One region of the Rossellomorea sp. YZS02 genome, then DNA from elsewhere that is predicted to be linked to it. Evidence: riboswitches for the same ligand, from Rfam matches in the RefSeq annotation. Region 1 holds a riboswitch; each other region holds the start of a gene.

Region 1 (3,443 bases):
CGTTAACCCGATACATTTCGCATAGCAGCCGCCTTCGATATTGAATACACCGTTCGGGGACCATCCGTGCTCATCATCACCGATCAAACGGCGGTTAGGATCTGCGGATAAAGTCGTTTTACCAGTACCGGATAATCCGAAGAACAATGCGACATCGCCTTCGCGTCCAACGTTTGAAGAACAGTGCATGGACAGGATATCGGATTCAGGAAGTACATAGTTCATCACGGAGAAGATCGACTTCTTCATTTCACCGGCATATTCCGTTCCGCCGATCAATACGATTCTTTTTTCAAATGAAACGATGATAAACGTTTCAGAGTGAGTGCCATCCACTTCCGGATCAGCTTTGAAGTTCGGCGCTGAAATGACGGTGAACTCTGATTGATGATCTTTTAACTCATCTGTTTCCGGGCGGATGAATAATTGGTGGGCAAAAAGATTATGCCACGCAAATTCATTGATTACCTGGATCGGCAGTCTATGTTTCGGGTCGGCGCCTGCGAACCCTTTAAATGAAAATACTTCTTCTTTTTCTTTTAAGTATTCGATGACTTTCGTATATAATTTATCGAATGATTCCGAAGAGATCGGCTGATTGACAGAACCCCATTCGATTTTATCTTTCGTCGTTGGTTCTTCTACAATAAATTTATCCTTAGGAGAGCGTCCTGTGTATTTACCAGTTTCTGCTCTGATTGCACCTGATGAAGTTAAAACTCCTTCATTTCGTTGAAGGACCTTTTCGACTAGTTGAGAAACAGATAATTGTTCCTGGATGTTTTGACCGTTAAGTAATTCCGTTAATTCATTAGACATGCTCACTGAATTCATTAGAACCCTTCCTTTATATAAATTTATTTAAATGGAATCGTTTACTTTACAAAAATAGTATAACACAATCAAGCTATTAGTCTATACTATTTATTTAATTTTATAATGTGTCTTCATTTTGTCACATTTTTCTCCCTGATATAGCTTGTTTCTTCTTATATATATGAAAATGTGAAAAGAATGTTTAGCCTCATGGATGAATTAGGCTATTTTAGACAGACTGTGACTTCCAGTGGCATGCTCTAAAGCTGGTTAAACCTGTCATTCGAAAAAAAGTTGACACCCTTTGTCCTAAACGTTATCATTGTTCCTTGAACGGATACTCTTATCCTGAGCTGGTGGAGGGAGCAGACCCTATGAAACCCAGCAACCTGCTAAATAGTGTAAGGATCTTCTTCTTTATGAATCGATCCGATTAAGCGAAGGTGCTAAACTGAGGCAAGGTCTCTAAAACCTTGAACGATAAGAGAGAAAAGGCGCGGCTATGATCTGAAACCTTTCCTCTGAAGCTTTTCCCCGAGGAAGGGTTTTTTCTGTTTATAGTGGACCACATGCACATAAATCATGATTGTTTGATAAAAGAATCATGTTTACTTCATACTACTTAGGGAAATGAGTACCGTATCTGTTTACTTTTTGTCGGAACTGTTTCTGACAAATATGCTTAAGGAGGAACCTTGATGTCAACTAAACGTCGTCTGTTTACATCTGAGTCCGTAACCGAAGGACATCCAGATAAAATTTGTGACCAAATCTCTGATTCAATTCTTGATGCAATTCTTACCAATGATCCGAATGCACGTGTAGCGTGTGAAACATCTGTTACAACGGGTCTTGTGCTGGTTGCAGGTGAAATCACTACAAATACGTATGTCGATATTCCGAAAATCGTTCGTGAAACGATCCGTGAAATCGGTTATACTCGCGCGAAATACGGCTTTGATGCTGAAACATGTGCTGTTCTGACTTCCATCGATGAGCAGTCTGCCGATATCGCTCAAGGTGTGGACCAGGCACTTGAAGCTCGCGAAGGTCAAATGTCCGATGAAGAAATCGATGCCATCGGTGCCGGGGACCAGGGGTTAATGTTCGGATTTGCTTGTAATGAAACGAAAGAGCTTATGCCTCTTCCGATTTCTCTTGCACACAAAATCTCTCGTCGTCTGACAGAGGTTCGTAAAGAAGAAATTCTTCCTTACCTTCGTCCGGATGGAAAAACGCAAGTAACCGTTGAATACGATGAAAACGACAAGCCGGTTCGCATCGACACAATCGTTATCTCTACTCAGCATCATCCTGAAGTGACGCTTGAGCAAATTCAGCGCAACCTGAAAGAATATGTCATTGACCCAGTTGTACCGAAAGAACTGATCGATGAAGAAACGAAATACTTCATCAACCCGACTGGCCGCTTCGTAATCGGTGGACCACAAGGTGATGCAGGATTAACAGGACGTAAAATCATCGTTGACACATATGGCGGATACGCGCGTCACGGTGGAGGTGCATTCTCTGGTAAGGATGCAACGAAAGTGGACCGTTCAGCGGCTTACGCAGCGCGTTATGTAGCGAAAAACATAGTAGCAGCAGGACTTGCTGAAAAATGTGAAGTTCAATTGGCGTATGCAATCGGGGTTGCACAACCGGTGTCCATCTCCGTTGATACATTCGGAACAGGTAAAGTATCAGAAGACGTTCTAATTGACGTGGTTCGTAATAACTTTGATCTGCGCCCGGCTGGAATCATCAAAATGTTAGACCTTCGTCGTCCGATCTACAAGCAGACAGCTGCTTACGGACACTTCGGCCGTAACGATCTTGATCTTCCTTGGGAACGCACGAACAAAGCAGAAGCTTTGAAAGCAGAAGCTTTAGGCGAATAAGGAAAGATAAAAAAGACCAACACTCAAGAGGTGTTGGTCTTTTTTTGGTGATGAAAAGGCTTGTATTGTCGGTTTACTCCTATAGCAGGTATATCGTCATTTTGACAGATGAAAATTTATATATGGCAGATAACTTCGTGAAATGGAAGGGAACTTCATGCCCGTTCCTCTTTACAAGAAAATATTCCATGAGTAATCTAAGGATGGATGGGGTATCCCAAGTATAGGTAGTTAAAACGGTTTGATATTTTTATAATACTGACCTTTTTCTGCGTATTCCCTTGAAATGCGCTTCATTTCACTAATATCATGTTCGTTCAGTTCCCTCACGACTTTTGCCGGCCGTCCGAAAGCAAGGGTATTAGGCGGTATGACCTTTCCCTGGGGTACGAGGCTCCCTGCGCCGATAAAAGCCCCTTCGCCAATTTCAGCATTATCGAGGATGATTGATCCCATTCCGATCAATGCCTTTTTTCTGATCTTGCAGCTATGTAAAATCACCCCATGACCGACAGTGACTTCATCTTCAAGGATAAGAGGGTTATTTGGACTCTGATGAAGGATGGAGTTATCCTGTATATTTACTTTATCACCGATCTTAGTGGGCGCAACATCCCCCCTGATGACGGTATTGAACCAAATACTTGATTCTTCACCAATCTCCACGTCTCCGGAGATGGTTACATAATCGGCAATGAAAGCCGACTGTGCGATGACAGGTTTTTT
Region 2 (3,443 bases), on a different contig from region 1:
GTCCATGTTATGCTGTTTCGCGAAGGTTTCCATATAGATTTTATGCTGGAACAGGTTCGCATCCAGATCTCCCTGGGCAAGTGCGTTGTTTGGCTGGATGTAGTCACTGAATTCTTTCACTTCCACCGTATAGCCTTTTTCTTCAAGACCGGGCTTGATCGCCTTGGTCACCATGTCGCTATATGGACCGGATGTCGCTCCGATGGTTACTTCTTTTTTATCTTCCGAGCTTGCCTCTTCTCCCCCACAAGCCGCTAATACGCTCACGGTTAGTGCTAATGCTGCTAATAGAATCCACTTTTTCACTTGTTGTTCCCCCTATAGTAGTTATCGTTTATCGACTAATCGTGCAAATGCATCACCCGTGTATTGGATGAGTTGAACCAGACAAATCAGGATGACGACGGTCGTGATCATCACCGTGTTGTCATATCGGTAGTATCCGAAGCGGATGGCCAGGTCCCCGACCCCTCCTCCACCGACGATGCCGGCCATGGCGGAATAGGCGACTAAACTGATCGTTGTAATCGTGATGGCCTGTATGACCGCCGGACGTGCTTCCGGCAACAGCACATCTTTGATGATCATCCATGGACTTGCGCCCACTGAAACCGAGGCTTCAATGACCCCTTTATCAATCTCTCGCAATGACGTTTCTACCATTCTCGCGAAAAACGGAATCCCCGCTACAGAAAGGGATACCGATGCCGCTGTCGGTCCGATCGTAGTCCCGGTTAATAGTTTGGTTAAAGGTAAGAGTGCCACTAATAGTATGATGAACGGTACCGAGCGGACCATGTTTACGACGAATCCTACGACCTTTTTAATAAAACCGTTTTGCAGGAAAAGTCCCTTGTCTGTGACGAATAGGAGAATTCCCAAAGGCAACCCCACTATGATCGCTACAGCCAGTGAAATCCCCACCATATACACCGTTTCGAAAAAGGCTTTATTCAACTCTGGCAAAATAGCAGTCAATGAATCAGGCAGCATCCTCGAGCACCTCCAGGCTTTGTGTCTTCGCAGTGATATATTGAACTGCCGCTTCGATCTCGTCAGGTGAGCCGATCAGCTCCATGATGAAAATCCCCAGTGGAACATCCTGGATATATTCAATTTTTCCGTGAAGGATATTCCCTCGGACCTTATATCGCTGAAACACCTCTGAAACAACGCTTTCCTCGGCGATGGATCCTTTGAATTGAATCTTGATGAGCTTCCCTTTTCTTGATTCCACCAGGTGCTGCGGCAGTTCGAATTGGAGAATCGTTTCGATGAACTGCTTCGTCAAAGGTTGTTTCGGATCAGCAAACAAGTCATACACCGGACCTTCCTCCACGATTTTCCCGTCCTGCATCACAGCCATCCGGTCGCAGATTTCTTTGACGACTTCCATCTCATGGGTGATGAGGACGATCGTCAATCCCAGTTCCTTGTTGATTTTTTTCAAAAGCTTTAAGATCGATTTGGTCGTATTCGGATCCAGGGCAGATGTCGCTTCGTCACAAAGTAATACTGATGGGTTGTTTGCAAGGGCCCTCGCGATTCCTACCCTCTGCTTTTGTCCGCCGCTGAGTTGAGCAGGATACGAATCCGCTTTATCTGAGAGACCGACCATCTCGAGGAGCTCGGTGACTCTCGGCTTGATTTTCGCTTTCGGCACATGTGCCGCTTTCAAGGCAAAAGCCAGATTGTCATAAACCGTCTTCGATTTGATCAGGTGAAAATGCTGGAAGATCATGCTCGTTTTCTGACGGGCGAGCCGGAGTCCTTTTGGCGAGAGCTTCGTAAAGTCCTGTCCATCAATGATGATCTCACCTGATGTCGGGGTCTCGAGTAGATTCAGGCAGCGGATCAATGAGCTCTTTCCCGCTCCGCTGTATCCGACGATGCCGAAGATCTCCCCTTTTCCGATGGTGACAGAAACGTTATCAACTCCAACCACCGTTTTCTTCTTTGTTTTATACGTTTTCACTAGATTCCGAATCTCGATCAATGTGCACACCCCTTTTTTGTCCAATAAAAAATGCCTCTTTCAACTGAAAGAAGCATCGCCTGTCTATCTCGACTTATCTCTCAGAATGAAATCATTCTGCAGGAATTGGCACCGTTCCATTTCTGGAGGTTGCCGGACGTCATAGGGCCTGATCCCTCGGTCACTCTGGATAATTGAAAGTATGTAATTTTCAAAAAATAATCTTATAAAGGATAATACTGGGTATGAGAAAGGAAGTCAATAGTTGTTTTTACGGTTATTTTTATGTAAGCGTTATCTTTATTTTCATATCAATGATCTTTTCATAAAGCTGTTTTTACAAAGATTTTTGCGATTCATATACAGACTAAGATTTATAGGGTGTGGTGCAGGAGGGTGAAGAGAACAGTCCCGCTTTCCACGGACGTTCGGCCGATCCTCCTCAGCATAAACCGCTTCCGGGGTCTCGGCACGCCCGTTTTCCGTAGGAGTCTACGTAGTTCCCTTCACCCTCTAGAGTAGTAAGTGTGGACAGAGCAAAATAGATCGTGAACGTCGGTTATGCAAGGTTAAAGTAAGTACGATTAATTAAAATCGTTCATTACAACGAATGAAAAAGCAGTGGCATAAGAAATCTCCCCATTTCCTTTATGATAGTAAAACATTTCGTCTGTATAGTTGATTGGAGCGGAAGGTGCTCGACTCCTGCGGGAATAGCTGGACAGGTGAGACCCCGCAGGCGAAGCCGAGGAGGCTCACCGCCAGCCCCGCGGAAAGCGAGCACCTGTAGCGGAAATCAACCGCCACTCGCTACATCCAAAACCAACTATGTTTACGAAAACAGTGTTTCACAAATAAAAAAACTGCCCCCTCCCATACACCAGGGAAAGAGCAGGATCCATATTTTAACGTTTCTTCACTGATTCCCTTTCAACAAGCTCGGTCGTCAATTTGTAATACGAATCGACTTCTTCCTTCATGAGCATTTGAAAGATGAGATGAACGGCCAGTGCACCGGCTTCATATTTTGGCTGACGCATGGTCGTCAATGGCGGGGACACGTATTCCGACAGTTGGATATCATCGAAACCGATGATGGAGATATCCCCCGGTACGGAAATGTTTTTTTCGTTCAGTGCCTGCAAGCCGCCGATGGCCATTTCATCATTTGCGTAGAAGATGGCCTGGGGGACATCCCGTTGGGCAATCAGCATTTTGGTCGCCTGATAGCCTCCTTCACGGGTGAAGCCCCCTGATACCTTCCATTTCGATTTATATTCGATGCCGTGCTTGTTAAGTGCCTCCCGAAACCCCTGGAAACGAAGCTCGTTGTCATGGGAGTTGTATGGTCCGCTGATAAAGGCGATATCCCTGCTTCCATTTTCGATCAAGTGCTCCGTTGCTACAAGCGCCCCGTGTACATTATCGACTTCGATCTGGGTGACGTAGTCGCTTTTGATCCCGCGAT
Region 3 (3,443 bases), on a different contig from region 1:
AGTCGTGGACCACACAAATATCATGCTGTGCCGCAAATTCCACTGTCCCTTCGAAAAATGATGCAGTTGCGGTTGCTCCAGTAGGATTATTGGGATAGTTGAGGAACATCAATTTGGTCTTTTCTAATTCCTCGCTGGAATGAATGCGATAATCAGGTAGAAATCCATGTTCTTCCTTCAGGGGCATCTTGATCATCTCAGCTTCCGCCAAAGCCACACCTGATACATAATCCGGATAACCTGGATCGGGTACTAATACCCCGTCACCTGGATTCAATAAGCATTGGGGGATTTCAACTAGCCCTGCTTTTCCCCCAAACAGGACGGCTACTTCTGTTTCCGGATCGACCTTAACCCCGTATTCACGGAAGTAGAATGAAGAAATAGCCTCTTTAAAGGACGTTAACCCTCGAAATGGAGGATATTTATGGTTGATCGGAGAAGCTGCAGCTTCTGTCAATTTTTCCACGATATGCCGGGGCGTCGGCTGATCCGGGTTTCCCTGGCCTAAGTTAATGACGTCATGCCCCTCTTTCATCGCAGCATTCACTGTTCCTGCCAGTGATGCGAAAAATTGTTGAGGCAGTAACTCCAAACGTGCTGCCTTTTTAAAGTTTTTCATACACTCACCTACTTATTTTTTGAAAATTAATTACTTTCAAATTCTAGTCACAAATGATATAACGAAGAATAAAGAATGTAAAGGAATATATTCAAAAAAGTACATGAGGTGAAGATAATGATTCAAAAGATCGGACTCGCCCAAATGGACATCGCATATGGGCGTCCAGAAGAAAACAAAGGAAAAGTAGAACATTGGGTCAAAAAAGCAAAAGATGATGGCTGTCATACAGTCGTTCTTCCCGAGCTGTGGACAACAGGCTATGACCTTACAAGGATGGATGAAATTGCAGATGAAGAAGCAAAGGATTCCTCTTCCTACCTTACTTCCCTTTCAAAAAAATATTCAATACATATCATAGGTGGATCTGTTGCGAACAAAACGAAAGAAGGGGTAAAAAATACACTTTTAGCCGTTGATTCTAACGGACAGTTGGTCAAACAGTATTCAAAACTTCACCTGTTTAAACTGATGGATGAACATCTTTATTTACTTCCAGGACATGAGGACGGAATGTTTACTCTTGATGATACAAAAATGGCTGGACTCATTTGTTACGACATCCGTTTTCCAGAATGGTTCAGAAAGCATGTACTATTGGGAGCCAAGGTTGTTTATGTGGTTGCTGAGTGGCCGCGAGCAAGAATCGATCACTGGCAAACACTCTTAAGGGCACGTGCGATCGAAAATCAATGCTTTGTTATCGCCTGCAACCGTGTTGGTCATGATCCTGACAATGAGTTTGGAGGGTGCTCCCTCATCATTGACCCTTGGGGCAAAATCCTTGCTCAAGGTACTCACACAGAACAACTGGTTTCAGCCGCAATCGATCTGCAAGAGGTAGAAGAAGTCCGTAGGAAAATTCCCATCTTCCAGGATCGGAGACCGGATTTCTATTAATTTCAAAAAATCATTGACATGGAAAATACTTCAATGGTACTATTCAATTCAAATGAAACATTCTGAAAATTAATTAAATAGTGTACGCAACTCTTATCAAGAGCTGGCTGAGGGATTTGGCCCTATGAAGCCCAGCAACCGACCATCATACCGTTGAAAAACGGGGCGCTCTATGCGCCGGATTGATCAATCCAGTAAGGCACGGTGCTAATTCCAACAGAAAGATAGTCTTTCTGAGAGATAAGAGGCGACGAAGATGAATCTTCAAGCCTCTTTCAAACATGGAAGAGGCTTTTCTATTGCCCCGGAAAAGCCTCCATCACACCCCAAAAGGTGCATCAATAGGAGGAAATACAATGGCACTCACCAAACTCAATACGTATCAACCACTTACTGAACTATCTGCCATAGCGTTGGCCAAACGTCTAAAAATTTTTGATGATGCTTCTCAATTAACTTGTGAAGAAATCGGAGATGGAAACCTGAATCTGGTCTTTCATGTAGTTGAACGGAGTACAGATAAAGGGATCATCATCAAACAAGCTCTTCCTTATGCAAAAGTTGTTGGTGAAAGCTGGCCCCTGACTATCGAGAGGGCAAGGATTGAAGCGAGTGCCCTAAATCTTCAGAGGTCATTTGTTGGAGACCTCGTACCGGAAGTATATTATTCTGATCCAGCACTAGCCATTACCGTGATGGAGGATCTAAGCAAACTCACAATTGCTCGCACAGGCCTAATCCAAGGAAGCAAATATCCTAAGCTATCAGAGGATATAGGGACATTTCTCGGGAATACATTGTATTTCACATCGGATTATGCCTTACATCCCTTTAAGAAAAAGGAATATGTGAAGGAATTTTCAAATCCTGAACTATGTAAAATTACCGAAGACCTTGTTTTCACGGATCCTTTCTTTAATAGCGAAACTAATGACTATGAGGAAGAACTAACCGAGGATGTTCAACAATTATGGGATGATTTCAAGGTGAAACTCGAGGTGGCAAAATTAAAGAAGAGCTTCTTGACTGAAGGCGAAGCACTGCTGCACGGGGATCTTCATACGGGCAGTATATTTGTCGATACCTGCCAAACGAAAGTGATCGACCCGGAATTTGCATTTTATGGACCAATTGGTTTCGATATAGGTCAATTTATTGCCAACCTCATTTTCCAAGTAGTCTCAAATCCTGAAGAAAAAGAAACCATTCTTGATACTATCAAAAATACTTGGCACGTTTTCTCTTCAACGTTCGCGGGACATTGGAAAGAGAGTGGAGATGCCTATACGAAAGTCGATGGGTATCTTGAATATGTATTGGAGAAAAGTTTCCGGGACAGCATCGGCTTTGCAGGATGTGAATGTATCAGAAGGACGATCGGTCTTGCACATGTGGATGACCTGGAGAGCATCAGTTGTAAGGAACGTAGGCTAAAAGCAAAACGGGCCTGTTTGAACATTGGAAAAAGACTCATTATAAACCGTATGGATATTCAATCGATCGAGGAACTTCTGACGATTGTACGGTCACATTCTGAATGAAAAGGAGATACTCATGACACAAACACTTACCATACCAACCTCACTCGAGTGGCATGAAGATCATTTACTGATCCTTAATCAACAAAAGCTGCCAAATGTAGTTGAATATCTTAAACTTAGAAATCTGCATGAATATTATGAAGCGATTGTCTCACTCAAAGTAAGGGGGGCACCGGCAATCGGGATCACTGCGGCATACGGGCTCGCTCTAGCCGCAAGTCAATATGACACAGAAAATCTGAAAGAGTTCATGAGCCTTTTCACACGTGATAAAAAATACCTTGCAGATTCAAGGCCGACTGCTGTCAATTTATTCTGGGCATTGAACCGCCTGGATAAAGTACTGGAACATGTACAAACCGTAAATGAAGCAAAGACCG
Region 4 (3,443 bases), on a different contig from region 1:
TCGGAAGGAAAGAACCGCCCCAGGACCCTCAGCTTGTCGAACTTGTATTTCACGACCGGGATGATAGCTCAAGCCAGGGTAGTACACTTCTTCTACTTCCTTTCTGTTTTCCAGGAAGGTAGCAATCTTATATGCGGATTCTGAAGATTCCTTCAATCTTACATGCAGAGTTTTGAGTCCCCTCAAGAGAAGCCAGCAATCTTGTACCCCGAGTACCGCTCCGAACGAATTCTGAAGGAAAGCAAGCTTCGAGGCAATCTCTTCATCACCCGTTACCGCAAGCCCCGCTAAGACATCACTATGCCCGGCAAGAAACTTCGTGGCACTGTGGAGGACAACATCTACACCCAGACTGATCGGTCTTTGAAGCAGTGGAGTCATGAATGTATTATCAAGAAACGTTAAACATCCATTTGCCTTGGCAAGCTTCACGACTCCCTCAATATCCGTGATGTTCAGGAGTGGATTCGATGGTGTCTCCATATAGATCACTTTTGTATTGTGTTTTATTGAACAAGCCACTTCATGCAGGTCCTTCATGTTCACAAAGGAGTATTCAATATCAAACTTAGTGAGGACTTCCGTGATCATCCTGTAGGTCCCACCGTACACTTCTTCTGATACGAGAACATGATCCCCGCTCGACAATAATAAAAAGCTTGTGGAGATTGCCGCCATTCCCGATGAAAAGGCAAAGCCCCTTATCCCTCCTTCGAGCTCAGCTATCGTTTCCTCGACGGTTTCCCTCGTTGGATTTCCCGATCGGCTGTAGTCATAGGTTCCGTACTGATCGAAATCCTGTTGATGAAAAGTTGTTGCATGATGGATTGGCGTAGAGACCGCTCCTGTTTCTTTATCAAATCCGTGAGAATGAATGAGTGACGTCTGAAGTGAAAATGGTTTTTTACTCATACGTAAGCACCTCTTTTTCCAATTGTTGAAAAACATTCTCCAGATCTTCAATCAGGTCATCAATATATTCAATTCCTACAGAGAACCGTAGAAGTCTGTTGCAGATACCTAACCTGTTTCGCTCTTCTTCAGGAATGTCTGCATGTGTTTGAGTGGCGGGATAAGTGATAAAGCTTTCAACCCCCCCTAAACTTTCGGCAAACGTAATAATGTTTAGTTTTTGAAGAAAGGGAGCAACCCATTCTTCCTTTGCTATACGAAAGGAAAGCATGCCTCCTTTACCCGGATACAAAACGTCTGTTACATATTCATGCGAATCAAGAAACTGTGTGACTTCTTTAGCATTTTTTTCGTGTTGAGCCATTCTGAGACTAAGTGTTTTCATTCCTCTTAATAAGAGCCAACAATCGAATGGTGATAGAACTGCACCGATAGAATTTTGAACGGTGTAGATTTTTTCCCCCAGTTCCTCTGTCTTTACAATCACAACACCTGCCAAAACGTCATTATGCCCCCCTAAGTATTTTGTCGCACTGTGGATTACAATGTCTGCTCCTTCACTAAGTGGCTTCTGCAGGATCGGTGTATAGAAGGTATTATCAACAATTAATATCAAACCGTTACGTTTAGCAAGTCGGGAAACCTCAGAAATACTTGCTTCATTCATTAATGGATTGGTCGGTGTTTCGAGAAAAATGGCCTTGGTTCTGTTAGTGATTTGTTCTTCAATGGAGACAGGATCACTTGTATCGACGAAATGAAATTTGATACTGTATTGTCTTTCATACTGTATGAATAAACGATAGCTTCCGCCGTATAAGTCTTTTGAAACAATCAATTCATCCCCACTATTAAATAAGCTAAGAATGGCCTGAATCGCTGCCATACCCGAACTAAAGGCAAATGCCTTATGCCCCTCCTCCAAGCGCGCAAGGGTATCCTCTAAAGTAGCACGTGTTGGATTTCCAGTTCTTGTGTAATCATAACCTGTCGATTGTCCAATCCCTTTATGTTCATAGGCAGTCGACAAATGAATGGGCAGGCTCACAGCACCCGTTGCAGGATCTTTCCGATTTCCTGCCTGGACAAGCATTGTATCAATATGATTTTTCAACATTCTTCTCTCCTTTTCTATCTTGAATACGAAAAGGGAAAAAACAAAAAACCTTCTTACTGAAAATAAGAAGGTTTTGTACATTCGTTCTCCCTCTTATCGTCCAAGTTGACATCAACTTGCTGGAATTAGCACCATACCTAAACTCACGGCTGGTTGCTGAGGTGTCTTCGGGCCAGTCCCTCTACCTCTCTTGATAAGAAACTATATGATTTTGTGAAAAATAACTTTCCCATAACTTATAACAAAGAAGCACGAAAGTCAATGATAATTATGAATTATCCGAAAATAATACAAATGTACCTATTCATCCGAAGGCGTTTTCTTCAGACTGAATAACCAAACAACAAATGCGTTTAGGCGTGAATCTCAATGAAAGATCCCTATCTTTGTTTTTATCTCTGTCATAAAGGGAATCGCCTTTTTTCTTGCCTTGACAGCACCTTCTTGTAGAATGGCATCCAATTTTTCAGGGCTGGCCATTAGTGCCTCATACTGTGCTCGCGGTTCTTCAATAAATGAATTCATGACTTCAAAAAGTTCTTTCTTCGCTTGCCCCCAGCCTATTCCTCTTTGATACCTTTTTCTCATTTCTTCTACTTGTTCGGGTGTTGCAAATTCTCTGTATAAAGAAAATATGATGGACGATTCTGGATTTTTAGGTTCTTCAGGAGGAGAAGAATCTGTTTTAATTTTGTTGATTAATTTTTGAAGCTTTTTTGGCTCTTCGAATAAGGGAATCGTATTGTTATAACTTTTACTCATTTTTCTTCCATCCAGTCCTGGCAGTACAGCCGTTTCTTCCTCTATAATGTAATCGGGAAGTACAAAGGTTTCTCCATATTGCTTGTTAAAATTTTCTGCAAGGTCCCTTGCGATTTCAACATGCTGAATTTGATCCTTTCCTACAGGGACGATCTCCGTTTGGAATAACAGGATATCTGCCGCCATTAGTATGGGATAAGTGAATACACCCATATTGACCCCGGCATCCGCTTCCCTGCCCATCTTATGATTTTCTTCAGCAATTGATTTATATGCATGTGCTCGATTCAATAATCCTTTAGGTGCAAAGCATGCTAGAATCCAGCTTAATTCAAAAATCTCAGGTATATCAGACTGACGATAAAAGATTGCCCGGTCTGGATCGAGTCCTAATGCTAACCAAGCTGCCGCAACTCCATAAGTCAGTTCTTTCATTTCAGCCTGATTATGAATTTTCGTAAGACCATGGTAATCCGCTACAAAATAGGCTGTGTTGTAAAAATCATTTTCTGCTAATTTCAAAGCAGGTTTTATTGCACCGATATAATTACCTAAATGAATCCTTCCTGTAGGTTTAATTCCGGTCAGAACTTGTCTTTTCAACCCTATTCCCCTCACTTTTCATTCTAAAATAACACAAAAAGGGCTTCCC

Evidence for each region. A riboswitch is a leader RNA that binds a small molecule or an ion and turns the genes downstream of it on or off. The one in region 1 is predicted to bind S-adenosylmethionine.
Region 2: another riboswitch for S-adenosylmethionine. It lies ahead of SLH55_RS06645 (methionine ABC transporter ATP-binding protein); the one in region 1 lies ahead of metK (methionine adenosyltransferase).
Region 3: another riboswitch for S-adenosylmethionine. It lies ahead of mtnK (S-methyl-5-thioribose kinase); the one in region 1 lies ahead of metK (methionine adenosyltransferase).
Region 4: another riboswitch for S-adenosylmethionine. It lies ahead of SLH55_RS09240 (methionine biosynthesis PLP-dependent protein); the one in region 1 lies ahead of metK (methionine adenosyltransferase).

Annotation. Positions count from the first base shown of each region.
Region 1 is NZ_JAXBLY010000019.1:66,496-69,938, reverse strand. It holds gene pckA (phosphoenolpyruvate carboxykinase (ATP)) at 1-834, opposite strand, end outside; SAM riboswitch class I at 1,157-1,303, shown strand; gene metK (methionine adenosyltransferase) at 1,515-2,717, shown strand; gene SLH55_RS17660 (gamma carbonic anhydrase family protein) at 2,949-3,443, opposite strand, start outside.
Region 2 is NZ_JAXBLY010000005.1:61,056-64,498, reverse strand. It holds gene SLH55_RS06655 (MetQ/NlpA family ABC transporter substrate-binding protein) at 1-306, opposite strand, end outside; gene SLH55_RS06650 (methionine ABC transporter permease) at 328-993, opposite strand; gene SLH55_RS06645 (methionine ABC transporter ATP-binding protein) at 983-1,996, opposite strand; SAM riboswitch class I at 2,067-2,172, opposite strand; gene SLH55_RS06640 (LacI family DNA-binding transcriptional regulator) at 2,881-3,443, opposite strand, start outside.
Region 3 is NZ_JAXBLY010000004.1:7,452-10,894, reverse strand. It holds gene SLH55_RS05270 (pyridoxal phosphate-dependent aminotransferase) at 1-622, opposite strand, end outside; gene SLH55_RS05265 (carbon-nitrogen family hydrolase) at 740-1,522, shown strand; SAM riboswitch class I at 1,613-1,769, shown strand; gene mtnK (S-methyl-5-thioribose kinase) at 1,879-3,063, shown strand; gene mtnA (S-methyl-5-thioribose-1-phosphate isomerase) at 3,077-3,443, shown strand, end outside.
Region 4 is NZ_JAXBLY010000007.1:159,976-163,418, forward strand. It holds gene metC (cystathionine beta-lyase) at 1-912, opposite strand, end outside; gene SLH55_RS09240 (methionine biosynthesis PLP-dependent protein) at 905-2,029, opposite strand; SAM riboswitch class I at 2,120-2,229, opposite strand; gene SLH55_RS09245 (tryptophan--tRNA ligase) at 2,396-3,394, opposite strand.